3 regions of the Solibacillus sp. FSL R5-0449 genome follow, and region 2 is predicted to be linked to each of the others. Evidence: a T-box and tRNA genes for the amino acid it is inferred to sense, from the RefSeq annotation. Region 2 holds a T-box; the other regions hold tRNA genes.
What was found. The T-box of region 2 lies ahead of MKY27_RS11385 (valine--tRNA ligase). A T-box ahead of a tRNA ligase gene usually reads a tRNA of that ligase, here a tRNA-Val.
Positions count from the first base shown of each region.

Region 1 (9,132 bases), 1.5 Mb from region 2:
CCCGTATCGCACGTCCTTGGTCATTATTTGGAATATCCGTATAGATGACATTGCTGTTCGCTGCTTTAAATGTACCACCCGTCGCTGTACGGATAATGAATGTTGAGCCATCCACTTTAAATGATGACGGTGACGTACCTGTTGAGGTAACACGCTGAACAACTTGCGAAGTATTCGCTTTTAATTTTGATACCGGAACATGAACTTCTACTGTACTTGCAAATGTTTTTGCACGATTTCCTTCTGTAAACTGAATGTTCAACTGGTTATTCGTCACACTTACAGACACTCCAACCGCTGCTGTAGAGCTTTGAATTTCTGATGTAGGAATAACAATTTCAATATCTCCTGCTTTTAAACGGATATTCCGGTCTGCGTTGTTTTTCACTTGAGAAGAAGTAATCTGTGTTGAATAGCGTCCATTTTGGTAAGTCATCGTCTCATATTGTGACCAGCTTGCTGTTTTTGGAATCGTTGTCGCCACAGTACTCGCCGAATCGTCCGGAATGTAAAGCGGGTCGTATGATGGCTTTTCAATGACTACTCCACCAGGCTTTATATCATGGATATAATCTGGATAGTACGTATACACAAGCTCAATATAATACGGGTCTCTCCACATTGTTTCAAGACGGACAAGCTTTTCCAATGTTGTTACATGTCTTTTTGCTTCCGCCGATAAGTTGTTGTATAGTGAACGGGCTTTTGCAATTTCCTGTGTTGTCGAACTACGGCTAACATCATTCATGTAGATATCGAATGCATTGGCATCAAGCTTTGCCTGCTTCACAACTGTATTTTGATAAATAATATAGCTCTCGCCATCAATTAAAATATTGAGGTTTGTTACAAACGATTTCGCAAGATCACTTAATGCGTTGTACGCCATTCGAATACTCTTGATTTGAGCATCAGTGTATTTCGTTTTATCAATGCGATTTATACGATCCATCACAACTTTCGCTTCTTTTTCAGCCTGTGCAATTTGCGACTCCAATACTAATTCAAAATACTCTAGATTTTCCAATACTTTCTTAGGAACTAGCTTTTTTGCTTCTTCTGTCAAATCAGTATAAGCATCACGAGCAGCTTTAATTTCATTTGGTGTTGATTCATTATTAAGAACCTGAATTAGTTCAACTACCTTTTCAGCTGCAATTCTGTTTGAAAGTTCTATTTCCAATGCTTCTAAAGCTTCTATAAGTAAATCAAGTTTCCCATAATTCTTTATTTTCACTTGCTGTTCTTGTGTAAGCTCATTATAAGCAGCACGAACATTTTCAATATCTTCTTTTGTCGATTGACTATCTAATGCTTCAATTGCATTATTTACATCATCGATTGCTTTTTGAAAAGCTGTTGCATCCTTTGATACTTTATCCCATAATCCCAGTAATTTTTCTTTGTTTGTTACAAGATTTTTTACCTCATCTGATAATGCCTGATAACTTTGATAAACGGCCTGTACTTCTGAATAAGTTGATTCCTCAGATAATAGCTCAATATTTACAATAATATTTTGTGCTTCTGCTGTAAGTAGCGCTTCTTTAATCCATTTTTCTTGAGCGTTTAACTCTTTCAATTCCTCGATAAAGAACTTTTCAAAACGGCTATCCGTAGCAATTAAATTCGTATATCGCTGTCTTACTTCCATAATAGTTGTTGCCGAAGATTCGTCATCAAGGGCACCCATTTCAATTATTAATGGCTTTGCTGAATTAATAGCTAACTCTTTCAACTGACGGTATTCAACTAACTTTGTTCTTACATCTGTTGATAATAATGCAATCGCTTGTTCTTCTGTAATACCTAAATTGGCAGCAACTACACTTACCGTATCTGCTGATGTGACCTGGCTTACTAAATTGTCTAAAGAAGTCATTTCTGCAAAATCCAGCGCTGTAATTGCACTTATCAAAGCTTTTAATGATACATCTTCAGAAATTACATTTATGCGATCAATTAAAGCTTTTAGTTTTTCAGTATTTTCTTCTGAAATAGCATTTTTCTGTGCTAGCTTCATGTCATTATATAGTGATTGCGCCTGTTGTACTTTACTAACAAAATCATCCGTAATAGTATCGGATATTGAAAGACTGTCCATCAACTCATTGAATTTTTTTATTTGACCCTTCATCGATGTCATTAAGGCAAGCTTTTCATTAACTATATTGCCATCAGCACTTTTAATAATATGTTTTTGACTTGAGAGAAGATCATCGTACTGTTTTTCTATGACTTCCATAGTTGTTATAAAATCCAATGCCTCTTCATCTATAATCTTTACTGTATTAACAAAATCCTCTGTATCTCGACGAAGATTTACTGTACGTTCACGATAAGTTTCAATATCACCCAGTCCTGGAACGCCGTTTCGAATCGATGGTAAATAACTATCAAATTTTTCCAGAAAATCTTCAACAAATACGATGAAATCCGGAATTTGTGCAAACGGGTCTTCATTTGTCACGCTCGCTACTTTTGAATCTAAGTTCTTTTTTAATTGACGTGCAGCATCAACCTTTTTCACCGCTTCTTGTAAAATAGAATAATTATAAACCGCCATTTTATTACTAAGTCCATTATAGGCACTTAATGCATCATCGACATTTTTAACATAACTTTCATCCATTTCATCTAACTTGTTGATAATATCCACAACGGCAGATGTTTTTACATCGCTGGTCAAAGTTCCTTCGATTTCTACAAGTTTTTGATAATTAGATACTAGTAATCGCTGCCCTTCTGTCAGTGCCAAATATAATTGACGTGTGGCCATTACCGCTTCTTTAAACTTTTGTGTAGTTTGATCTTCTGTATCTACTAATTTCTGAATTTCTGAATTCACCTTATTTGCCAACTCATTATTCAAATCTTCTATCCGTGACAATGGCAAAAATCCAGATTCTCCATCAATTGTTTTATAATTTAAAATATTTGTACCTAATTCAATCGACTGCAACTGCTCTTTTAAAATCAATTCAAGTTTGCTTGAATTAAGTTCATATCGATATAAATACTTTCCTTGACTATCATTTATAAAATATAAGTACTTCCTTACAACTTCAATATTTGCTGCATCGCCAGACGTTTGCTCATAATAAACAATACGACCTGTACCTGTCGTTGCATTACTACGGTCAATTGCTAATGGAGTTGATGTAAGTGAAGTTAAATCTAACTGATATATTTCTCCTGATGTTTGTGCATTAGGATAATATATATGAGTTGTTGATTGTGCTTGATTGTCGATTATTTTGAAATAATTGTATGTTGTATCTGTAATTTCAGCGTTTTTTTCACTTAAAATACGACGCTCATTTGGTGTGTATGTCAAGAAATGGCGATATTGAATACGCTTGTCGCTTTTTTCTGCTGAATCATCACTTGCTGCATCAAGGTGATACCACTCCGTACCGATTTTTACAATATTCCATGAACGATATTCTCCATTTACAATTCCATATACATATCGGACTTCCATTGATGGAACTTGTTTTAGTAGAGTATACATCCATAAAGCATAGGCATGGGATGATAATCCGCTTATTGAAGCTACACTATGATTGGTAGCTACATAATGCGTATTTTGAATTACATAGTCATGAATAACTTTAATTTTTGCAACTTGACCTGTTGCCTCATCTACCTTTGACTTAATATCACTATACTTAGCCTTTGCAGCTATAAAGTTAGTAGGTTGACCATTTGTGATGGTATCGTAATAGTTAAGCGAGAAATCTAATTTTACCGATGTTAATACATCATCATTTTTTGTTTCAGTCGCTTTTACACGCATATTATTAAAAATCCCATAAATTTCTGTTACATCAAATGTTACAGTGTCATTAGAAGAAGTTGTTACAACTTTTGATGTGTTTAATTCAGATAATACTTCTCCCATTAATTTCTCAATTGCAATTTTATATGAAGCAATTTCTGTACCTGTATATGTAATCGTAAATCCTTTATTAAAATTCGCCAACTCAAACAAAATCTGATTTTTCAAATCTTCTTCGTTATCTATTGAAAGTGTTTTTGTGCTTGTTTGTTCTATAAATGAGGAATTACCTGTAAAGCTATTCTTAAATTCAAAAGTTTGTGAAGTAGTCATTTCCTCAGCCTGCACTACCCCTGCAACAACAACACTAGCAGGAACTGCAACTAATGCTGCTAATATCTTTTTAGATTTATTCATATAAGATTTCTCCTTAATATTTCTATTTATGTACATAACTCAATACTTTTTATATCGGTTCATATTCCATATTTTAGAACAAAAATAGGTAGTTAATTATAAAAAAGAATGTATTTATGACTGTAGGAAAGGTAAATATTAGAATATATTTTTATACTCCAGATTATTCCGAGTGAAAATATGAACTTATAGAAAAAAGGAGGCTATTATACCCCCGGACAGCTGCTTCATTTATGCTCAATCAAACTTTTAATCGTAAAATACCACTCCCCGTTACGCAGTTCACGCACAATTAAACCGCGTTGTTCTCCAAGGAGCGTTAACCCGATTATTTCAGAAATGATAAATGTAAAATATTTTGTAAAGCGCTCACCGTAGATTACTTCTCCTAACTGTTTCGCCGTATGATGGCCTTCACTAATTTTGGATATAACCTTTTGCAGTTTGTATTCTATTTTACTTAAGCTTTTCTCCATCACTTCATTTAAGTTTTCATAGATTCCTTTATGGCCGGCAAACACGGTATGCACATTATAAGTATTCATTTTTTCAATCGAATCTATATATTGGCTAAACGGGTTCGTTATGGTTCCTGAATCGTCATGATCAATTAGAGCACTGGTCATGCCGGTAGATAACAAAAAATCTCCCGCAAACAACCAGCCCGTCTCCTCATCAAACAAACAGATTGAATCCGGTGAGTGTCCCGGAGCAGCGATTACTTGTAATCCTCCGACTTCTTGACCTTCCCTCAGTTTCAAAATCTGCGGATAGATTATCACATGTTCTTTATTGTGAAGCGTATTCTCCATTTTTAACATTCGTTCACGGGCAAATTCCGGTACGCCGTATTGCTCGTACAATTCATAGTAAAAGGTAAGCTTTTGCTGTAAGTAATCATCTTCACATTTTAGACGAGGAATGGCGATATGACTGGCATAGACAGGGATCGGATAAACATTCGTAATTTGATTTACCACCCCTATATGGTCATTATGAAAATGTGTTAAAATAATACGGGTAATTTGGTTAATTTCAATATTATAGTCTTTCAATTTCTGATAAAAAAACTGCTCAAATTCCTCATTTTTTATGCCCGCATCAATTAATGTATAGTCTTCACCATTTTGATAGACATAACAGTTAATACTTCCCAATCCACTATAGTCAGAAGGGAAAATAATCGGGTAGACTGCTTTATTACCTGTTTTTATTATCGCATTCACTTTTCCACCTGCTCCCACTGTTTTATGCAGAAAGGGCTTGCCCCTATGTTCTTTTCAGACAGCCCTTTCTATTGTAACTTTATAATACCTTACTATGAGTACATCAAACAGCCGATGCTTTCGTCAAGAAATAAAGAAAACATCAAAAAAACACATTGCAAAATATGCAATGTGTTTTCATTCAAGTGTATATGACCCGTACGGGATTCGAACCCGTGTTACCGCCGTGAAAGGGCGGTGTCTTAACCACTTGACCAACGGGCCAATGGCTCCGAAGGCAGGACTCGAACCTGCGACCTGCCGGTTAACAGCCGGATGCTCTACCAACTGAGCTACTTCGGAATAATACTATGGTGGGCCTAAATGGACTCGAACCATCGACCTCACGCTTATCAGGCGTGCGCTCTAACCAGCTGAGCTATAGGCCCATAGTATGGTGGGTTTGGACGGAATCGAACCGCCGACACTTAGAGCTTCAATCTAATGCTCTACCAACTGAGCTACAAACCCATAAAAAAAATGGCGGTCCCGACCGGGATCGAACCGGCGATCTCCTGCGTGACAGGCAGGCATGTTAACCGCTACACCACGGGACCAACATTTGAAGAAAAAAATATTAAAATGGAGGAGGTAGAGGGATTCGAACCCCCGCGCGGTGTTACCCGCCTGTCGGTTTTCAAGACCGATCCCTTCAGCCAGACTTGGGTATACCTCCAAAGGGAATAAAATATAAATGGTGGAGCCTAGCGGGATCGAACCGCTGACCTCCTGCGTGCAAGGCAGGCGCTCTCCCAGCTGAGCTAAGGCCCCAAAATGATGGTCGGAATGACAGGATTCGAACCTACGACCCCTTGGTCCCAAACCAAGTGCTCTACCAAGCTGAGCTACATTCCGAATATGTCAGTAAATATATTATGGCGCGCCCGGCAGGAGTCGAACCCACAACCTTCTGATCCGTAGTCAGACGCTCTATCCAATTGAGCTACGGGCGCGCATTATTAGAAATAAGAATTATAAAATGGTGCCGAGGGCCGGAATCGAACCGGCACGGTGATCACTCACCGCAGGATTTTAAGTCCTGTGCGTCTGCCAGTTCCGCCACCCCGGCATTTTGGAGCGGAAGACGAGGTTCGAACTCGCGACCCCCACCTTGGCAAGGTGGTGTTCTACCACTGAACTACTTCCGCAAAATGCTTAAGATCATTTATATCTGACAGTATGTATAATTTTATAAAACTGGTGAGCCATGAAGGACTCGAACCTTCGACCCTCTGATTAAAAGTCAGATGCTCTACCAACTGAGCTAATGGCTCTCTAAATGGTGCCGGCGAAAGGAGTCGAACCCTCGACCTACTGATTACAAGTCAGTTGCTCTACCAACTGAGCTACACCGGCATTTTAGAAATGGTGGAGGATGACGGGCTCGAACCGCCGACCCCCTGCTTGTAAGGCAGGTGCTCTCCCAGCTGAGCTAATCCTCCAATATTCTAGCGAAGCGACGTCCTACTCTCACAGGGGGAAGCCCCCAACTACCATCGGCGCTAAAGAGCTTAACTTCCGTGTTCGGTATGGGAACGGGTGTGACCTCTTTGCCATCATCACTTCACTATTACGGCTTCCAATACACGGCGCTATCCTTCGTCAACTTCCTTCGTTCTTTCAGTCACGTACTTGAGTACGCTCCTTCAATCACTCAGTCGTTTCCTCGACTAGCTTGTGTCTTGAAACCCTTAGAAAGATCATTCTTTCAAAACTGGATAAACGTTTCATTGAGTTTGTGCAATAAAATGTGGTTAAGTCCTCGACCGATTAGTATTCGTCAGCTGCATGCGTCACCGCACTTCCACCTCGAACCTATCTACCTGATCGTCTTTCAGGGGTCTTACTTACTTGCGTAATGGGAAATCTCATCTTGAGGGGGGCTTCATGCTTAGATGCTTTCAGCACTTATCCCGTCCATACATAGCTACCCAGCGATGCCTTTGGCAAGACAACTGGTACACCAGCGGTATGTCCATCCCGGTCCTCTCGTACTAAGGACAGCTCCTCTCAAATTTCCTACGCCCACGACGGATAGGGACCGAACTGTCTCACGACGTTCTGAACCCAGCTCGCGTACCGCTTTAATGGGCGAACAGCCCAACCCTTGGGACCGACTACAGCCCCAGGATGCGATGAGCCGACATCGAGGTGCCAAACCTCCCCGTCGATGTGGACTCTTGGGGGAGATAAGCCTGTTATCCCCGGGGTAGCTTTTATCCGTTGAGCGATGGCCCTTCCATGCGGAACCACCGGATCACTAAGCCCGTCTTTCGACCCTGCTCGACTTGTAGGTCTCGCAGTCAAGCTCCCTTATGCCTTTACACTCTACGAATGATTTCCAACCATTCTGAGGGAACCTTTGGGCGCCTCCGTTACTCTTTAGGAGGCGACCGCCCCAGTCAAACTGTCCGCCTGACACTGTCTCCTACCCCGCTAAGGGGCATGGGTTAGAAGTTCAATACAACCAGGGTAGTATCCCACCGACGCCTCCTTCGAAGCTGGCGCTCCGAGATCTCTGGCTCCTACCTATCCTGTACAAGTTGTACCAAAATTCAATATCAGGCTACAGTAAAGCTCCACGGGGTCTTTCCGTCCTGTCGCGGGTAACCTGCATCTTCACAGGTACTATAATTTCACCGAGTCTCTCGTTGAGACAGTGCCCAGATCGTTACGCCTTTCGTGCGGGTCGGAACTTACCCGACAAGGAATTTCGCTACCTTAGGACCGTTATAGTTACGGCCGCCGTTTACTGGGGCTTCAATTCACAGCTTCGCTTGCGCTAACCGCTCCTCTTAACCTTCCAGCACCGGGCAGGCGTCAGCCCCTATACGTCACCTTACGGTTTTGCAGAGACCTGTGTTTTTGCTAAACAGTCGCCTGGGCCTATTCACTGCGGCTTCTCTAGGCTATGCACCCAAAGAAGCACCCCTTCTCCCGAAGTTACGGGGTCATTTTGCCGAGTTCCTTAACGAGAGTTCTCTCGCACACCTTAGGATTCTCTCCTCGACTACCTGTGTCGGTTTGCGGTACGGGCACCTCTCACCTCGATAGAGGCTTTTCTTGGCAGTGTGAAATCAGGAACTTCGCTCATACGAGCTCGTCATCACAGCTCAACGTTATAGTATGCGGATTTGCCTACATACACGCCTTACTGCTTGAACACGCGCAACCAACGGCGTGCTTACCCTATCCTACTGCGTCCCCCCATTTCTCAAACGGTGAGGAGGTGGTACAGGAATATCAACCTGTTGTCCATCGCCTACGCCTATCGGCCTCGGCTTAGGTCCCGACTAACCCTGAGCGGACGAGCCTTCCTCAGGAAACCTTAGTCATACGGTGCATGGGATTCTCACCCATGTTTCGCTACTCATACCGGCATTCTCACTTCTAACCGCTCCACCAGTCCTTCCGGTCTGACTTCAACGCTGTTAGAACGCTCTCCTACCACGCATACTCAAAGTATGCATCCACAGCTTCGGTGAATCGTTTAGCCCCGATACATTTTCGGCGCAGCGTCACTCGACCAGTGAGCTATTACGCACTCTTTAAATGATGGCTGCTTCTAAGCCAACATCCTGGTTGTCTAAGCAACGCCACATCCTTTTCCACTTAACGATTACTTGGGGACCTTAGCTGGTGGTCTGGGCTGTTTCCCTCTTGACTACG
Region 1 is NZ_CP150239.1:220,838-229,969, reverse strand. Features, by position in the region: gene MKY27_RS01180 (S-layer homology domain-containing protein) at 1-4,198, opposite strand, end outside; gene MKY27_RS01175 (MBL fold metallo-hydrolase) at 4,426-5,424, opposite strand; tRNA gene MKY27_RS01170 (tRNA-Glu) at 5,617-5,688, opposite strand; tRNA gene MKY27_RS01165 (tRNA-Asn) at 5,691-5,766, opposite strand; tRNA gene MKY27_RS01160 (tRNA-Ile) at 5,776-5,852, opposite strand; tRNA gene MKY27_RS01155 (tRNA-Phe) at 5,859-5,934, opposite strand; tRNA gene MKY27_RS01150 (tRNA-Asp) at 5,945-6,020, opposite strand; tRNA gene MKY27_RS01145 (tRNA-Ser) at 6,047-6,139, opposite strand; tRNA gene MKY27_RS01140 (tRNA-Ala) at 6,159-6,234, opposite strand; tRNA gene MKY27_RS01135 (tRNA-Pro) at 6,242-6,318, opposite strand; tRNA gene MKY27_RS01130 (tRNA-Arg) at 6,340-6,416, opposite strand; tRNA gene MKY27_RS01125 (tRNA-Leu) at 6,444-6,532, opposite strand; tRNA gene MKY27_RS01120 (tRNA-Gly) at 6,537-6,611, opposite strand; tRNA gene MKY27_RS01115 (tRNA-Lys) at 6,662-6,737, opposite strand; tRNA gene MKY27_RS01110 (tRNA-Thr) at 6,744-6,819, opposite strand; tRNA gene MKY27_RS01105 (tRNA-Val) at 6,830-6,905, opposite strand; rRNA gene rrf (5S ribosomal RNA) at 6,915-7,030, opposite strand; rRNA gene MKY27_RS01095 (23S ribosomal RNA) at 7,214-9,132, opposite strand, start outside.
Region 1: it has a tRNA-Val gene. The T-box ahead of MKY27_RS11385 (valine--tRNA ligase) is inferred to sense a tRNA for this amino acid. The anticodon was not compared.

Region 2 (9,132 bases):
ACATATTCATGAACCGTATCGCCAGTGACACTTGTTTCGACAACATCACTTGTCACAATTTCAAACGGGACGTTCAGCATTTGGAGCAATTCCTTTCTCCGTGGTGATGCAGAAGCTAATATAAGTTGTTCATTAGTAGTAAAATTCATTTCCAATCCTCCTACACTCTATAGTAACTGAGAAAAGGAAATTTGAACAACAGCCAACTCCACTTCTATATATGAGAAAACACGATTTCTTGAAGTTTCCACCGATTAAAATGACACTTTCAAGCAATCAAGACTCTCAAAATAATTTATAAACATATGGAGACGAACAACATTCGGATTCGTGGAAAGCTTTGAAACTTCGGTCATTACTCCTGTCCAGTCTTCCGGCACCTGTTGCTTGTCAACTGATTCTGCCTCCTCTATCGAGAACAGTTTTGAATCTTTTAATGTAACCGGCAGCTGCAGTTCTGCAGGATTTGGACAGCTGCTCGCAATCGTAATTTTTTTATAAAAACCTGTCGGCACTATCGTTAATGCCGTTTCCACTTTTTCAGTATCCAGTCGTGACCAGACAAAATATTGTTCGCCCACCTTAACGACGGCGGCTTTATTCAATGTAGGATAAGTCCCCAAAAATTGTGCTGCACTATCAAAATTTGAAAAAACACCATGCTGCAATGCAAAATACTCTTGCTGTACTTGCTGCTCCTCAGGTGTTTGAACAGTTGTCGGGATTGTTTCTGCAGCTTCTTCGGTTGTTGAAGGTAGTTGCAGAATAAAAACAAATAGTATGACGCCAGCAAGCCCTGTAATACTTCCAATGAACATTGCTTGAAAAATGGCATTATTCCTTAAAGCTTTCATCGTTGCCACAGCTCCATCTCTTTTTCATACAACCATAGCAAAATAACGATAAAAAAAGAGGAGACTGCTGTCGCCTCCTTCTAAAAAGTTTTCGCTATTATTCTTCATTATTTGCAGCCCGCTTTAAGGTCTTTCAAATTGCCCCATACCGCAATATACAAGCTTTTACCAAGGTTGGTCATTGAGTCTTCATTGCATATTCCGTCGAATTTCACTCAATAAATAAAGCGAACCGGTAACAATCCGTACGGTTTCACCTAGTACTGGGCCCTGTAAAAATTCATTTACGTCATCAACGATATGTTTTTCCATCGCCTGACTATGATCGTAAAGAGTCATTGCCTGCATTGCCCGTTCATTATGAATATTGGCGAAATAAAAAGCATCCCCGACTTCTTCCAATAGCCGTAATATTGTTTTAACATCCTTGTCCGCAAGTAAACCGATGACAAACTCGATTCGCTTGTTTGGGAAATGTTCTTTTACCGTATCGATCAATGACTGGATACTAGCAGGATTATGTGCTCCGTCAAAATATAGGTTCGGTCGGATTTGTTCAAAACGGCCTGCAAGTTTTGCATTGTTCACACCTGTGCGGAGCTTTTGATCATCTATCGGCAATTCAAACTTCTTTAACACTTCCAAAAATGCTGTAATGGCCAATGCCATATTATGTCCTTGGTGTTGTCCTAATAACTGACGATGCAAGTCCGTAATGTTTAGTTGCATTAGCGGATATTTATATGCTTCCTCTCCTTCAATTTTTGAAATGAAAAAGTCGGTACCGAACTTGAATAACGGCACATTTTTCTGAGCGGCTTCCTTTTCGAAAACTTCGGTAACCTCATCTGTCATCTGTCCTATGACCGCTGGACGATTTTCTTTCAATATTCCGGCTTTGTGATACGCGATACTCGTTAATGTATTGCCTAAAAAATTCGTATGTTCCAAAGCGATGCTCGGGACAACCGAGACAATGGGTGTCACCACATTTGTGCTGTCTTCCCTGCCGCCCATACCTGCTTCGATTAACACTAAGTCCGGCTTTTGCTCAGCAAAGTATAAAAGCGCAACTGCCGTCAATAGCTCAAAGTCCGTCAGTTTTCCGCTAAGTCCGGCTTTTGCCAACTGCTGAAACATCCTGTCCATCTGCTCATTTGTGATGGAACGGCCATTAATCTGGATTTGATCATGAACATCTACAATACAAGGCGACATAAACTTCCCGACTGATAACCCGTACTCTCGTGCCATCCCTTCAATAAAAGCGAGTGTTGAACCTTTACCGTTCGTTCCTGCTAAATGAACTACATTCAGCTGTTTTTCAGGTTGTCCAAGCAGACGAAGCGCGGATTCAATAGCATCCAAACCCGGCTTGATCGCTCGTTCACTTTCCACTTGCCAACTCTCTTTGTATACATCCAGTAACGGAATCATGAAATCCAACCTCTCTCTGCAAAATAACTGCGCACTTCAGCGATAAAATATAAAGACCCGGTAATAACGAGCAGCTCATCTTCAGCCAAATGATTCATCTCTTTTTCAATTAGCTCCTGCCAGTCCGAATGCATAAACTTATTTGGATGTGCGCTTTGCTCATATAGCTGCTTTGCTGTCGCCGCACGCGGCAAGCTAATTTGTGTGAAGTGCATTTCCGATGCGACATCATCCATTAAATTTATACTGACACCATGGTCCTTATCCTGTAATGCCGCGTACACAAACTTCACTTTATGCTGTGGTGCCGTTTCCTTTAATGTATTTATGAGCGCTGTCGTCCCTTCCGAATTATGAGCTCCATCCAAAATTATATTGGGGCGCACTCTTTCAAAACGGCCTTCCCACTTCGCATGCTGCAAGGCCAACCTTACTTTTTGCGCATTAAATGACGCGAGGTATAATTTTGCTGCCATAATGGCAAGCGCGGCATTCGCCATTTGATGTTCCCCTGCCATCGCAAGTTCAATTTCCTCGATCAGGACATTTCCACGGTAATCAAAATGGGTACCTTTTTGATTTTCCACATGAAAGTGTTCTCCCAATGTATAGATTGGAGCATGAAGCTGTGCTGCCGTTTGCCGAATGACCGCGAGCGCTTCGGCATTTTTCACTCCGACAACGACCGGCTTACCTAGCTTAATAATCCCGGCTTTTTCTGCGGCGATTTCGGCATATGTCTCCCCGAGCATATCCGTATGCTCAAGCGATATTGTTGTAATGACACTTACTTCAGGCGTCACAACATTTGTCGAGTCCAAACGCCCGCCAATACCGGTTTCCAGCAATGCGATATCCAACTGCTGCTCCGAAAAGTATTTTAAGGCAAGCAATGTCACGAACTCAAAAAAGCTCGGGAATTTCCCGTCCATTTTATGATTAATAACTTCCGCTATTTCATTTGCAATACGTAAAAAATCCTCATCGGAAATTTGCTGTTTATTGATTGTCACCCGTTCATTGGCACGCTCAAGATGCGGAGAGGTAAAGGCACCCACCGTTAAGCCGTGCTCCATAAAAATCTCCCTTGTTGCATTTAATGTTGAACCTTTGCCATTGGAGCCGGCAAAATGGATAAATTTTGTTTTTTGTTCCGGATTGCCAAGCGCATCGAGGATGATCTTCGCTGACTGTAATGGTTCGCCTTTATATTGGCTTGCTTTTAATTTAAAAATGAAATCTGTGCATTGCTCCATCGTTTGAAACATTATGTTCTCTCCCTAATACGGCTAATATGTAATATGTAATATGTTTTATTATAGCTGAATTAAAAGAAAGAGGCACCGTTATACGGTACCTCTCTTTGGCATTACATATTTTTCAGTTCTGCAATGCGTTTCTCAACTGTTGCGTATTTAGCTTCATAGTCCGCAAGTTTTTCGCGTTCTGTCGCTACTAATGCTTCCGGCGCTTTTGAAACAAATCGTTCATTTGATAGTTTTCCGGAAACTAATTTTACTTCCTTCGCCCATTTGTCGAGCTCTTTTTCAAGACGTGCGATTTCTTCTTCGATATTGATTAAGCCTGCAAGTGGCATGAAGATTTCTGCGCCTGAAACAACTGCTGACATCGCCTGTGCTGGTGCTTCAAGATTAGCCCCGATTGTTAAGCCATCCGGGTTACAGAATTTTTCAATATAGCCTTTGTTTGCTTCAAGTACTGCCGATGTTTGTTCATCTTTCGCTGAAATTGTCATCGGTACTTTTTTGCTCATTGGTGTATTCACTTCTGCTCGAATATTACGTACTGCACGGATAATATCCATTAACAGCTGCATATCGCCTGCTTCTGCAGTAAAGTTGAACGCCGGATTTACAGTCGGCCATGCAGCAACTGTAATTGACTCTCCTTCATGCGGTAAGTGCTGCCAAATTTCTTCTGTTACGAAAGGCATGAATGGGTGCAGTAAACGCATCGTGTTATCTAAAACGTGAGCAAGTACTGAACGCGTTGTTAATTTAGCTGCTTCGTCTTCACCGTATAATGGCAATTTCGCCATTTCGATATACCATGAACAGAAGTCATCCCAAATGAAGTTGTAAAGTTCACGGCCTACTTCACCGAACTCGTATTTATCAGATAATGTTGTCACACGGTCAATTGTTTCATTCAGGCGTGACAGAATCCATTTATCGGCTGTTGAAAGATTACCTGTTAAATCGATTTGCTCATATGTCAGGCCTTCCATGTTCATCAATGCAAAACGAGATGCATTCCAGATTTTGTTTACGAAGTTCCACGTAGATTCTACTTTTTCTGTAGAGTAACGTAAATCCTGACCTGGAGATGAACCTGTTGCAAGGAAATAACGCAGTGAATCCGCACCGTATTGGTCGATTACATCCATCGGGTCAACCCCGTTACCAAGTGATTTGGACATTTTGCGGCCTTCAGCATCACGAACTAAACCATGGATTAAAACGTCTTTAAATGGACGCTCACCTGTAAATTCTTTCCCTTGGAAGATCATACGGCTTACCCAGAAGAAAATGATGTCATAGCCTGTTACTAACGTATTTGTCGGGTAATAGCGCTTGAACATTTCAGATTCTTCATTTGGCCAATCCATTGTAGAAAACGGCCATAAAGCAGATGAGAACCATGTATCAAGAACATCTTCATCCTGTGTCCAATTCTCAGCATCTTCAGGGGCTTCTTTACCTACATAAAGCTCGCCTGTTTCTTTGTTGTACCAAGCTGGAATTTGATGTCCCCACCATAATTGACGGGAAATACACCAGTCATGGATATTTTCCATCCAGCGGTTATATGTGTTTTCAAAACGGTTTGGTACGAAGTTAACTTTTTCGTTTTCATCTGCCTGCATTTTTAATGCTTCTTCCGCAAGTGGGCCCATTTTTACGAACCATTGCTTAGAAAGATACGGTTCTACAACAGCATTCGTACGCTCAGAGTGGCCTACTTGGTGTACATGTGGCTCAATCTCGATTAATACGCCTGCTTCCTGTAAATCAGCAACGATTTGCTTACGGCATTCGAAACGGTCCATACCAGCATATTTACCGGCTAGATCATTCATTGTACCATCTTCGTTCATAACTAAAATACGTTCCAGGTCATGACGGTTCCCAACTTCAAAATCGTTCGGGTCATGTGCCGGTGTCATTTTTACAACACCTGTACCGAATTCCATATCTACGTAGTCATCTGCAACGATAGGAATTTCACGGCCTACGATAGGTAAAATAACTGTTTTTCCTACTAAGTGTGCATAGCGCTCATCTTCCGGGTGTACAGCTACACCAGAGTCACCAAGCATTGTTTCCGGACGAGTTGTAGCAACGCGTAATTTACCTGAACCATCAGCAAGCGGGTATTCCATATGGTAGAATGCACCTTCTACTTCTTTATGGATTACTTCGATGTCTGAAAGGGCTGTTTTAGCAGCCGGATCCCAGTTAATAATACGCTCTCCGCGGTAAATATAGCCTTTTTCGTATAATTTAACGAATACTTCTTTTACCGCATCCGATAAACCTTCATCAAGTGTGAAACGCTCTTTAGAATAGTCTAAACCTAAACCTAGTTTCGACCATTGTGCACGGATGTGGGAAGCATATTCTTCTTTCCATTCCCATGTTTTTTCAAGGAACTTTTCACGGCCAAGATCATAGCGGGAAATCCCTTCACCGCGTAATTTTTCTTCAACTTTCGCCTGTGTCGCAATCCCCGCATGGTCCATTCCTGGCAACCATAGCGCATCATACCCTTGCATGCGTTTCATACGAATTAAAATATCTTGCAATGTTGTATCCCAAGCGTGGCCAAGGTGCAGCTTACCTGTTACGTTTGGCGGTGGGATAACGATAGAGTATGGTTCCTTTTCGCTTGTTGGATCCGCTTCGAAAAACTTGCCTTTTAACCACCACTCATAGCGGCCGGCTTCAGTTTGTTGCGGATCATATTTTGTTGGCATTGTAATTTCCGACATGATGAATCTCTCCTTTATCAACTTATTATTGGACATCAAAAAACTCCCTTCGTCTTAAAAAAGGACGAGGGAGTTAATTCGCGGTACCACCTTTATTTCCGGTCGGGTTTAGTCAAGCGCACGCATTTTTCTACCTGACAACACTTCCTTTAGATCTTTGATTTAAAAGAAACGTGCATGCAGTAATCTGCGGCGTTGCAATGCCCAATCGGCACTTCATTCGATAACGGTGTTCAACCGGATCCTAGCTACTATTAGTTCACTAAGTCAGCTCCTAGGCTACCTTCTGCATGGTTGATGGAGAAACTTTTCAGCTGCCGTTTCCTCTCTTGCCATCAAACTCATACGTACTCTTCCTAATCTTCGCTTCAATTATATAGTTGCACTTTATTTTAAGCTGTTTTTTATGAAATATCAAGCACGAATGGGGAATATACTTTAACACGTTATTTGCGCTCTTCACATATACTATGCAAAAGGAGTCTGGACATTGCGAAAAAACTACAATCCATATTTATTGCCTCCATGGCTGCGGAAATTCCGTTTCTTTATGCGCCATTGTATTTTGCCGATTACGATCTTTCAGGCGATCCGAACGGTCTTCCTTCCGACAACGGGTGATATATTATTGCTGGCCATTCTAATTTTATTCACTTACTTATTGCTCACAGATTTTATTTAAAATTTTAAATCAAAAAAATGTTCCGTAAGGGTCAATCTTACGGAACATTTGTTTATTTTTTCAATTGTATTTGCACACGGCTATATGCATCGGCCAACTGTTCCAGGAAATCAAGCTCATGCGGGACGATTTGGGCCATCTGCGTAGACTCTACTTCTTTTTCCGCTTGAAGTCGGGGTTGTACTTCTTCTGCAGGCTGTTCGGCAACGATTGGCTGTTCCACAACGGTTTCTTTTACTGGTGCCGGTTCTTTTACTTCAGGAATTGCTTGTACTTTCTTTTCCACATCACAATGGACAGCCCAGCTACATGAGCAGTAGCCATTATTCGGTTCCACTTTAATATCATTTATGCGAAGTGAAACAGCTTCAATATCCTCATTCGGAAAATCTACTGAAAAAGGCAGGGCGTATTCGAAATAACCTTGGTCTTTTTCAATATCCATATGTTCGATATAGATGCCTTCCTCAACATCTTCCTCGCGTGCTACGTGATCAAATTGAATATTTCCTTTTACAACATAAATGCCTCTTACTACAACGGAATCTTCGTTAATCTCTTCATGCCATTTTGGTTCTACTACTATTTTAGAATTCTCTTGAACATTTCCTAATTGCTTTGGAAATGTAAATGTTTCTTTCATTTCCCACTGTTGCATAAAAAATCCCCTCCCTACGCTTACATTATGCATAGAAAGGGAATTTATGATTTATTTATGAGATTATCTCGCTAATTTTTCAAAGACATTATGGAATGCCTGAACTGTTTTTGCGATATGTTCTTCCGTATGCGCCGTCGAAATAAACAGTCCTTCAAATTGTGATGGCGGCAGGAAAATGCCTTCTTCGGCCATTAGTTTGAAGTACTCTGCAAACAGCTCTAAATCCGAACTTTTCGCCGAATCAAAATCGATAACATCTTCATTTGTGAAGAAGAAACCGATCATTGAGCCTGCACGGTTCACTGTATGCGGAATATTGTATTTTGTCGCTGCCGCGCGGAAACCTTCTTCCAACTGGTCTCCCAGTTTGCGGAAGTATTCATATGATTCTTTGTTCAGGCGGCTTAATGTTTCATAGCCGGCTGTCATGGCAAGCGGATTACCTGATAATGTACCTGCTTGATAAATCGGACCTGCAGGCGCGATTTTCTCCATAATTTCACGCTTACCGCCGAATGCACCAACCGGTAAACCTCCGCCGATTACTTTACCTAAACAAGTAAGGTCAGGTTTAATTCCGTAATATTCCTGGGCACAGCCATAGTCTACACGGAAGCCTGTCATAACTTCATCGAAAATTAAAACCGTTCCATTTTCTTCAGTCAGTTTACGCAGACCTTCAAGGAAACCTGGCTGTGGCGGAACAACACCCATATTCCCGGCAACCGGCTCTAAAATAACTGCGGCTAAATCGGCACCGAATTTTTCGAATACTAATTTTGCAGATTCCAGATCATTGTAGGCAACTGTTAAAGTATTTTTCGCAATATCAGCCGGAACACCCGGTGAGTCAGGTAAACCAAGTGTCGCTACACCTGAACCTGCTTTAATAAGCAGTGAATCCCCATGACCGTGATACGAACCTTCGAATTTTAAAATTTTATCGCGTCCTGTAAACCCGCGCGCTAAACGAAGTGCAGACATTGTTGCTTCTGTGCCTGATGATACAAAACGAATCATCTCCACTGAAGGCAAACGGTCCATGACAAGCTTTGCCAGTTTGTTTTCCGAAACAGTAGGTGCACCAAATGATGCGCCTTTAGCTGCCTGTTCCTGAATAGCCGAAACAACTTCCGGGTGTGCATGTCCTAAAATTAAAGGACCCCATGACAGGACATAGTCAATATATTCATTGCCATCGATATCTTTAATGACTGCACCTTTGCCCGAATCCATAAAAATCGGATCAAGGTTTACTGATTTGAATGCACGTACAGGAGAGTTTACTCCGCCCGGCATTAAATCAACCGCTTCTGTAAATGCTGCTTTTGACTTTTCATAACTACGCATATTATTTTTCCTCCAACCAACGACAGACGTCTTTTGCATGATAAGTAATGATTAAATCGGAACCTGCACGCTTCATACCTAGTAATGTTTCCATTACTACCGCTTTTTCATCGATCCAGCCATTTTGTGCAGCTGC
Region 2 is NZ_CP150239.1:2,269,582-2,278,713, forward strand. Features, by position in the region: gene MKY27_RS11365 (Maf family protein) at 1-149, opposite strand, end outside; gene MKY27_RS11370 (translation initiation factor 2) at 255-854, opposite strand; gene MKY27_RS11375 (folylpolyglutamate synthase/dihydrofolate synthase family protein) at 1,044-2,291, opposite strand; gene MKY27_RS11380 (folylpolyglutamate synthase/dihydrofolate synthase family protein) at 2,288-3,559, opposite strand; gene MKY27_RS11385 (valine--tRNA ligase) at 3,661-6,303, opposite strand; T-box leader at 6,361-6,676, opposite strand; gene MKY27_RS11390 (hypothetical protein) at 6,794-6,985, shown strand; gene MKY27_RS11395 (alanine racemase) at 7,038-7,643, opposite strand; gene hemL (glutamate-1-semialdehyde 2,1-aminomutase) at 7,707-8,996, opposite strand; gene hemB (porphobilinogen synthase) at 8,998-9,132, opposite strand, start outside.

Region 3 (9,132 bases), 280 kb from region 2:
CTTATAAGGTTCCATATAGCTTGTCATCTTCGGTTTCGGATAAGTTTTTACTTCCTTCACCTGTGCTGCATGGATGAGTTTATCACGTTCCTTACGAAGTGCTTCAAATGTTTTCGCACTATTTTCCTCATCCGTAATATAGTTAATTGTTACATACGCTTTATCATTACGAATAACTAACTGATGTGTTGCGACAGTAAAATAGCTTTGCGGGAAGTTTGTCCATTCTGCCGAAACTTCATTTTGCGGATCAAAAGTAAAACCGCCGAAAAGGATTGGCTGCAGATGCTGATCTTCCTCTATGATTTGACTCGTCAGTTTTTTCCATTCACGTTCTACTAAATCGAAACGGGCATCAGATGCATTGTTTTCGATTGTATAGGCATGACCTAAACCAACCAATGTGAAGGTTTTTTCACGATTTTGCCAGTAGTTGCGTTTTCCTTTATATTTCGATTCGCCCGCAGCAAAAAATGCCAATGCGGATAATCGGCTTACTTCGATTGTTTCCATATAAAAAATTTGCTTTGAATTTGAGCCTACTTCTATTTCAGTGGCGTTGTACCACTTGTGTTGCATGAAAATTCCCTCCGTCATGTTGCAAATTCACTAAGTATGATGCAAGTATAGCGTTATTTTAATACGTGCCTGAATTTTTATATAATTTGCTTATTTTTTTGCGTTCGCGCAGTAAATAATACGTTCCTATCATAACATTTTTCGAGCAAACGTTACATGTATTGTCCCTTCACTCTGTTCAATTTGTTTTATTTGCATTACAATAGTTTAGATAATTGTATTTAGTTAGGAGCGTTTTTTTATGACAAAAGTCGTTGAAGCGGACACGGGTTTTAAAGTTTGGTGGCATTTAACACGTCCCCACACATTAACAGCTTCATTTGTACCTGTATTATTAGGTACGTCTATGGCACTTTCTATAAATCATGAAACAATTCATTTTGGACTGTTTTTTGCAATGCTTATTGCCAGTATGCTCATACAGGCAGCAACCAATATGTTCAATGAATATTATGATTATAAACTTGGCCTGGATAATGAAAATTCAGTCGGTATTGGAGGCACAATCGTCCGACATGGTGTAGCACCAAAAACTATTATGGCTATTGCGCTAAGTTTTTACGGTATCGCAATGCTATTAGGCGTTTACATATGTGCCATGACATCCTGGTGGCTTGTTGCTGTCGGTCTTGTATGTATGCTGATCGGCTATCTGTATACTGGCGGACCGTATCCGATTGCTTATTCACCGTTCGGAGAGCTAGTTTCAGGGGCAGTAATGGGTATGGGGATTGTTCTGATTGCTTTCTTTATTCAAACAGGCGATGTAACAGCTGATGCTGTAATTATCTCTGTGCCGAGTATGATTTTAGTCGGAGCGATTATGCTTTCAAATAATATCCGGGATATTGTTGGAGATACAGAAGGCGGACGTAAAACGATGGCCATTTTAGTTGGCCGACATAACGCAGTAACTGTACTGGCCGGTTTCTTTATTGTTTCGTATATTTGGATCATTGTTCTTATCGTTCTAGGTCATTTGACACCATGGGCACTGCTTGTATTATTAAGCGTGAAAAAACCGATTGAAGCGATTAAATTATTCCGAGCAAAAGAAAAACCGCTGGAAGTAATGCCGGCAATGAAATATACAGCCCAAACAAACACGATTTTTGGTTTCTTGTTGGCTGTAGGTCTATTAATTTCATATTTCATTTAAAACTAAAAGAGGTATGTTGAACAGTCAACATACCTCTTTTATTATTCTGCCACTTCTTCTACATGGTCAATACATGTTATAGCTGTCGGAACCGCTTCTAAACGCTCAAAGGGAATCTCTTTTCCACATACGATACATTCCCCGTATGTGCCCTCATCCATAGCATTTAAAGCTGTTTGAATTCTCTCGATTTCGTCTTCCTTCAGTTCACTTAATGTTTTTTCCGTAACAATTGTCGTTAAATCAGTTGCTGCATCTGCCGGATGATTATCAACTGCCGTTATTTCTGTTTCATCTAAAGATGGTTCTTCATTAACATGTTCCTGCAATGTCGCAAGTTCCTCTTCTAAAACGCTACGTAATTGTTGTAATTGATTGATATCCATATTAAATCCCCCTTTTTCCATTAATAAAATATTACCTTTATGGGGATTTCTAAAACATCTTTTCTTATTTGTTCGCTGCATAAACAGTGATTACATCATGCAAAAATTGTGTAGCTCCAGGAGCGACACGCTCATCATAGTAAGCAGTGAACCGGTCATCGCTTACATACATCTGTGCTAGGCCTATATGTGCTTCAGGAGTATATTTTGCCCAGGAGAAGCTTAACCAGCGTTTATGAAGTTCCGCTGCTTCCATTGCTATGTCTGATGTTACATCCCCGGACACAAGCGCTTCTTTTAAACGTTCAAATAGTTGTTGTTCCAGTTGCTGCATCGCATTATATTGCTCTTCTGTCATATCCCTGAATTTTTTATTGCTCGCTTCCACTTCAGCTTCACCGTATTTATTACGTACTTCCTGCCCGTAGCTCTTTTCGTTTTCTTCAATCAATTTGTTTTTAAACACGTCAAACTTTTGTTCATTTGTCATCTTAAGTTCCCCTTCCATCGTTTGGATTGTTTGTTCTATCGTTATCAGCAAGTCATCGATATATCGTCTTTTCTTTTGTAAAAGCTCGGATTGTTTTTTTAGTGCTTCTTTTACTTCATAATCAGGATGATCGAGCAATTTTCTTATTTCCTCTAATTTAAAATCAAGCTCCCGGTAAAATAATATTTGCTGTAACCGGTCAATATCGTCTTGGCTGTATTGCCGGTAGCCATTTTCCGCAACTGCAGAAGGCCTCAGCAAGCCGATTTCATCGTAATAACGAAGTGTGCGTGCACTCACACCCGAAAGCTTGACCAGTTCATTAATTAGCACATGATCACCTCCTAATTAGTACTATAAAGGTTGACGCAACGTGAAGGTCAATGGTGAATTAACTTTTTTTGATCAAAAAGAAGCTAACCTAAATTTCAGGTTGCTTCAATTAACTTTTGTTTCATTCTCGGGATAAACTCAAGCAAATAACTTTCAGGCAGTGTAGACATTTGTTCCAGTCCGATTTGCTTCGTTTCATAATGACGTTTTTCATTTACGTATTTATAACCCGATACTTCAATTTTCTTTATTTTATTGGTCGCAAGCAATATAAATTGATTTAAGTCAACAGAGTATATGCCATCCAGTTCTTCTCGTTGAAGAGTGAACTGCTCAATTCCTCCCCTTAACTCATATATAAACACATTTGCAAACTCATAATCCTTAATTTTTTCATTGTCTATACTGTACGGAATGACCCCAAGAGATATTAATTGCGAAAACCTAACGTTAATCCCTACTTCTTCCTCTAATTCGCGTACACCATCTTCAACCGTCTCCGATGCGAGTAGATGACCGGCTGCTGTAATATCAAATTGATTTGGATAATCCTTTTTATTTTTACTTCTCAGCTGTAAATAAATGCGCCATTCACAATCTGTTTTCTCAATAATCCAGCAATGAAATACTTCATGCCAATAACCGTTTGCATGAATGAAATCACGTTGTTCAATACCAGTTTGCTTATAATATTGATCAAATACTTTTAAATATTCGTTCACTGGAACCTCTCCTTTTTATACAAAAAAACGCTAAGTACATGTAACAGTACTTAGCGTTTTCCGCTTTTCTATGTATGACCCGTACGGGATTCGAACCCGTGTTACCGCCGTGAAAGGGCGGTGTCTTAACCACTTGACCAACGGGCCGATGGCGGAGACAGAGGGATTTGAACCCTCGCGCCGCTTACGCGACCTACACCCTTAGCAGGGGCGCCTCTTCAGCCTCTTGAGTATGTCCCCAAAAATAGAAAAAATGGCTCCGAAGGCAGGACTCGAACCTGCGACCTGCCGGTTAACAGCCGGATGCTCTACCAACTGAGCTACTTCGGAATAATATGGTGGGCCTAAATGGACTCGAACCATCGACCTCACGCTTATCAGGCGTGCGCTCTAACCAGCTGAGCTATAGGCCCTATTTAAAAACTGGAGCGGGTGATCGGAATCGAACCGACAACATCAGCTTGGAAGGCTGAGGTTTTACCACTAAACTACACCCGCATATGGTGGGTTTGGACGGAATCGAACCGCCGACACTTAGAGCTTCAATCTAATGCTCTACCAACTGAGCTACAAACCCACAAATGGCGGTCCCGACCGGGATCGAACCGGCGATCTCCTGCGTGACAGGCAGGCATGTTAACCGCTACACCACGGGACCATTTGGTTGCGGGGGCAGGACTTGAACCTGCGACCTTCGGGTTATGAGCCCGACGAGCTACCACTGCTCCACCCCGCGATAATATGATGTTGAACCTGTTTTCAGTACCCAGTTTGTAAAAATGGAGGAGGTAGAGGGATTCGAACCCCCGCGCGGTGTTACCCGCCTGTCGGTTTTCAAGACCGATCCCTTCAGCCAGACTTGGGTATACCTCCATTATTATTAGTACGTTAACTGGTGGACCTTACAGGACTCGAACCTGTGACCGGACGGTTATGAGCCGTCTGCTCTAACCAACTGAGCTAAAGGTCCTTTAAGATGGCGGCAGAGGGAGTCGAACCCACGACCTTTCGGGTATGAACCGAGTGCTCTAGCCAACTGAGCTACACCGCCAGGATCTTTATTTTGGTTACAAAATTATGGTGGAGCCTAGCGGGATCGAACCGCTGACCTCCTGCGTGCAAGGCAGGCGCTCTCCCAGCTGAGCTAAGGCCCCATAAATGATGGTCGGAATGACAGGATTCGAACCTACGACCCCTTGGTCCCAAACCAAGTGCTCTACCAAGCTGAGCTACATTCCGAAATAATATGGCGCGCCCGGCAGGAGTCGAACCCACAACCTTCTGATCCGTAGTCAGACGCTCTATCCAATTGAGCTACGGGCGCATATTGTTTATTGTAAAGATGGTGCCGAGGGCCGGAATCGAACCGGCACGGTGATCACTCACCGCAGGATTTTAAGTCCTGTGCGTCTGCCAGTTCCGCCACCCCGGCATTTTTTGGAGCGGAAGACGAGGTTCGAACTCGCGACCCCCACCTTGGCAAGGTGGTGTTCTACCACTGAACTACTTCCGCAAAATGCTTTAGATATTTTTACTCTGACAGTAATATGAAATTAAAATGGTGCGGGTGAAGGGAGTCGAACCCCCACGCCTTGCGGCGCTAGATCCTAAGTCTAGTGCGTCTGCCAATTCCGCCACACCCGCTAAGCAGTATAAAATATAAACTGGTGAGCCATGAAGGACTCGAACCTTCGACCCTCTGATTAAAAGTCAGATGCTCTACCAACTGAGCTAATGGCTCTCTAAATGGTGCCGGCGAAAGGAGTCGAACCCTCGACCTACTGATTACAAGTCAGTTGCTCTACCAACTGAGCTACACCGGCATTTTAGAAATGGTGGAGGATGACGGGCTCGAACCGCCGACCCCCTGCTTGTAAGGCAGGTGCTCTCCCAGCTGAGCTAATCCTCCAATGGGTCTTTGCAAGTTACTTTTTTGTAACCGCATGTCCTTTCTCTTAAGGACAAGATTTATATTATCATTACTTTTTTTATAATGCAATACCTTTTTTGAAATTATTTTTATAAAATATATTTTTTTCTATTTTTTCCATAATTCCATTGAAGTTGCACATGAAAACGTTTACTTAGTATAACGAAATTCTAATATGTTTGACTAATTTTATCAAGACTTGTTTTTAATATTTATAAATCATTCTGATATAATTATTAATATTACTGATAAATATCAAGTGTTTTAGAATATACGACTTCTTATTTATACATTTTATCAACTAAAACTGTCAAGGAAACGTCCATACATTTCCCATTATTTTTTAGTCTATATCTTTTATTATTTCATCCTAATGTTTTTTCAATATATTCTCTATCTCTATAGTATTCTCCATTTTCTTCAATATCCTATGTTATTCTATAATAATATTATTCATAATTAAATGCTTTGAAACGGGTATATTCATTAGATGGATTTAATCATACGGCCGCTTTATTTGGGGTTCAACGACTCAGGTAGTAAATTCTTGTTATTCACCTTTTGATTTGCTTTTTACAATGGTATTGGGGATTTGATACCTTATTCATATATTATATGGAGAAGTAGGTTTATTCCCCCTCTAATTTGCTTTAACTGAACTATTTCTATGGTCACAACCAACTTTTCATTAATAACTGGAAAATCCCTTCTACATTTCCGCTCCTGCCTTCTAACTTATTCTCCCTTAATCCATGCATCCTTCAACATAGTGATCGAAAAAATATGCTTTTTTAGCTGCACTTATAAAATAATTCATTTAAAGAAGATAACTGTTGTGAGTTAATTGGAAAATTATATTTCAACTTAGTTTTTATAAATTTGAATAACATAATATTTTGTAAGAAATTATTAATTCTTTGAGTATTGCAGCATTGTTTATTATCTTTATAGAGCTTTTGACGCAACAAAAAAACGCTAAGTACATGTAACAGTACTTAGCGTTTTCCGCTTTTCTATGTATGACCCGTACGGGATTCGAACCCGTGTTACCGCCGTGAAAGGGCGGTGTCTTAACCACTTGACCAACGGGCCGATGGCGGAGACAGAGGGATTTGAACCCTCGCGCCGCTTACGCGACCTACACCCTTAGCAGGGGCGCCTCTTCAGCCTCTTGAGTATGTCCCCAAAAATAGAAAAAATGGCTCCGAAGGCAGGACTCGAACCTGCGACCTGCCGGTTAACAGCCGGATGCTCTACCAACTGAGCTACTTCGGAATAATATGGTGGGCCTAAATGGACTCGAACCATCGACCTCACGCTTATCAGGCGTGCGCTCTAACCAGCTGAGCTATAGGCCCTATTTAAAAACTGGAGCGGGTGATCGGAATCGAACCGACAACATCAGCTTGGAAGGCTGAGGTTTTACCACTAAACTACACCCGCATATGGTGGGTTTGGACGGAATCGAACCGCCGACACTTAGAGCTTCAATCTAATGCTCTACCAACTGAGCTACAAACCCACAAATGGCGGTCCCGACCGGGATCGAACCGGCGATCTCCTGCGTGACAGGCAGGCATGTTAACCGCTACACCACGGGACCATTTGGTTGCGGGGGCAGGACTTGAACCTGCGACCTTCGGGTTATGAGCCCGACGAGCTACCACTGCTCCACCCCGCGATAATATGATGTTCAACCTGTTTTCAGTACCCAGTTTGTAAAAATGGAGGAGGTAGAGGGATTCGAACCCCCGCGCGGTGTTACCCGCCTGTCGGTTTTCAAGACCGATCCCTTCAGCCAGACTTGGGTATACCTCCATTATTATTAGTACGTTAACTGGTGGACCTTACAGGACTCGAACCTGTGACCGGACGGTTATGAGCCGTCTGCTCTAACCAACTGAGCTAAAGGTCCTTTAAGATGGCGGCAGAGGGAGTCGAACCCACGACCTTTCGGGTATGAACCGAGTGCTCTAGCCAACTGAGCTACACCGCCAGGATCTTTATTTTGGTTACAAAATTATGGTGGAGCCTAGCGGGATCGAACCGCTGACCTCCTGCGTGCAAGGCAGGCGCTCTCCCAGCTGAGCTAAGGCCCCATAAATGATGGTCGGAATGACAGGATTCGAACCTACGACCCCTTGGTCCCAAACCAAGTGCTCTACCAAGCTGAGCTACATTCCGAAATAATATGGCGCGCCCGGCAGGAGTCGAACCCACAACCTTCTGATCCGTAGTCAGACGCTCTATCCAATTGAGCTACGGGCGCATATTGTTTATTGTAAAGATGGTGCCGAGGGCCGGAATCGAACCGGCACGGTGATCACTCACCGCAGGATTTTAAGTCCTGTGCGTCTGCCAGTTCCGCCACCCCGGCATTTTTTGGAGCGGAAGACGAGGTTCGAACTCGCGACCCCCACCTTGGCAAGGTGGTGTTCTACCACTGAACTACTTCCGCAAAATGCTTAAGATATTTTTACTCTGACAGTAATATGAAATTAAAATGGTGCGGGTGAAGGGAGTCGAACCCCCACGCCTTGCGGCGCTAGATCCTAAGTCTAGTGCGTCTGCCAATTCCGCCACACCCGCTAAGCAGTATAAAATATAAACTGGTGAGCCATGAAGGACTCGAACCTTCGACCCTCTGATTAAAAGTCAGATGCTCTACCAACTGAGCTAATGGCTCTCTAAATGGTGCCGGCGAAAGGAGTCGAACCCTCGACCTACTGATTACAAGTCAGTTGCTCTACCAACTGAGCTACACCGGCATTTAGAAATGGTGGAGGATGACGGGCTCGAACCGCCGACCCCCTGCTTGTAAGGCAGGTGCTCTCCCAGCTGAGCTAATCCTCCAATATTCTAGCGAAGCGACGTCCTACTCTCACAGGGGGAAGCCCCCAACTACCATCGGCGCTAAAGAGCTTAACTTCCGTGTTCGGTATGGGAACGGGTGTGACCTCTTTGCCATCATCACTTCACTATTACGGCTTCCAATACACGGCGCTATCCTTCGTCAACTTCCTTCGTTCTTTCAGTCACGTACTTGAGTACGCTCCTTCAATCACTCAGTCGTTTCCTCGACTAGCTTGTGTCTTGAAACCCTTAGAAAGATCATTCTTTCAAAACTGGATAAACGTTTCATTGAGTTTGTGCAATAAAATGTGGTTAAGTCCTCGACCGATTAGTATTCGTCAGCTGCATGCGTCACCGCACTTCCACCTCGAACCTATCTACCTGATCGTCTTTCAGGGGTCTTACTTACTTGCGTAATGGGAAATCTCATCTTGAGGGGGGCTTCATGCTTAGATGCTTTCAGCACTTATCCCGTCCATACATAGCTACCCAGCGATGCCTTTGGCAAGACAACTGGTACACCAGCGGTATGTCCATCCCGGTCCTCTCGTACTAAGGACAGCTCCTCTCAAATTTCCTACGCCCACGACGGATAGGGACCGAACTGTCTCACGACGTTCTGAACCCAGCTCGCGTACCGCTTTAATGGGCGAACAGCCCAACCCTTGGGACCGACTACA
Region 3 is NZ_CP150239.1:2,549,281-2,558,412, forward strand. Features, by position in the region: gene MKY27_RS12660 (isochorismate synthase) at 1-579, opposite strand, end outside; gene MKY27_RS12665 (1,4-dihydroxy-2-naphthoate polyprenyltransferase) at 821-1,738, shown strand; gene MKY27_RS12670 (TraR/DksA C4-type zinc finger protein) at 1,780-2,124, opposite strand; gene MKY27_RS12675 (MerR family transcriptional regulator) at 2,189-2,947, opposite strand; gene MKY27_RS12680 (NUDIX domain-containing protein) at 3,043-3,669, opposite strand; tRNA gene MKY27_RS12685 (tRNA-Glu) at 3,745-3,816, opposite strand; tRNA gene MKY27_RS12690 (tRNA-Ser) at 3,819-3,909, opposite strand; tRNA gene MKY27_RS12695 (tRNA-Asn) at 3,924-3,999, opposite strand; tRNA gene MKY27_RS12700 (tRNA-Ile) at 4,006-4,082, opposite strand; tRNA gene MKY27_RS12705 (tRNA-Gly) at 4,094-4,167, opposite strand; tRNA gene MKY27_RS12710 (tRNA-Phe) at 4,171-4,246, opposite strand; tRNA gene MKY27_RS12715 (tRNA-Asp) at 4,252-4,327, opposite strand; tRNA gene MKY27_RS12720 (tRNA-Met) at 4,331-4,405, opposite strand; tRNA gene MKY27_RS12725 (tRNA-Ser) at 4,450-4,542, opposite strand; tRNA gene MKY27_RS12730 (tRNA-Ile) at 4,563-4,639, opposite strand; tRNA gene MKY27_RS12735 (tRNA-Met) at 4,647-4,720, opposite strand; tRNA gene MKY27_RS12740 (tRNA-Ala) at 4,748-4,823, opposite strand; tRNA gene MKY27_RS12745 (tRNA-Pro) at 4,832-4,908, opposite strand; tRNA gene MKY27_RS12750 (tRNA-Arg) at 4,917-4,993, opposite strand; tRNA gene MKY27_RS12755 (tRNA-Leu) at 5,013-5,101, opposite strand; tRNA gene MKY27_RS12760 (tRNA-Gly) at 5,108-5,182, opposite strand; tRNA gene MKY27_RS12765 (tRNA-Leu) at 5,229-5,313, opposite strand; tRNA gene MKY27_RS12770 (tRNA-Lys) at 5,335-5,410, opposite strand; tRNA gene MKY27_RS12775 (tRNA-Thr) at 5,417-5,492, opposite strand; tRNA gene MKY27_RS12780 (tRNA-Val) at 5,503-5,578, opposite strand; tRNA gene MKY27_RS12785 (tRNA-Glu) at 6,620-6,691, opposite strand; tRNA gene MKY27_RS12790 (tRNA-Ser) at 6,694-6,784, opposite strand; tRNA gene MKY27_RS12795 (tRNA-Asn) at 6,799-6,874, opposite strand; tRNA gene MKY27_RS12800 (tRNA-Ile) at 6,881-6,957, opposite strand; tRNA gene MKY27_RS12805 (tRNA-Gly) at 6,969-7,042, opposite strand; tRNA gene MKY27_RS12810 (tRNA-Phe) at 7,046-7,121, opposite strand; tRNA gene MKY27_RS12815 (tRNA-Asp) at 7,127-7,202, opposite strand; tRNA gene MKY27_RS12820 (tRNA-Met) at 7,206-7,280, opposite strand; tRNA gene MKY27_RS12825 (tRNA-Ser) at 7,325-7,417, opposite strand; tRNA gene MKY27_RS12830 (tRNA-Ile) at 7,438-7,514, opposite strand; tRNA gene MKY27_RS12835 (tRNA-Met) at 7,522-7,595, opposite strand; tRNA gene MKY27_RS12840 (tRNA-Ala) at 7,623-7,698, opposite strand; tRNA gene MKY27_RS12845 (tRNA-Pro) at 7,707-7,783, opposite strand; tRNA gene MKY27_RS12850 (tRNA-Arg) at 7,792-7,868, opposite strand; tRNA gene MKY27_RS12855 (tRNA-Leu) at 7,888-7,976, opposite strand; tRNA gene MKY27_RS12860 (tRNA-Gly) at 7,983-8,057, opposite strand; tRNA gene MKY27_RS12865 (tRNA-Leu) at 8,104-8,188, opposite strand; tRNA gene MKY27_RS12870 (tRNA-Lys) at 8,210-8,285, opposite strand; tRNA gene MKY27_RS12875 (tRNA-Thr) at 8,292-8,367, opposite strand; tRNA gene MKY27_RS12880 (tRNA-Val) at 8,377-8,452, opposite strand; rRNA gene rrf (5S ribosomal RNA) at 8,462-8,577, opposite strand; rRNA gene MKY27_RS12890 (23S ribosomal RNA) at 8,761-9,132, opposite strand, start outside.
Region 3: it has a tRNA-Val gene. The T-box ahead of MKY27_RS11385 (valine--tRNA ligase) is inferred to sense a tRNA for this amino acid. The anticodon was not compared.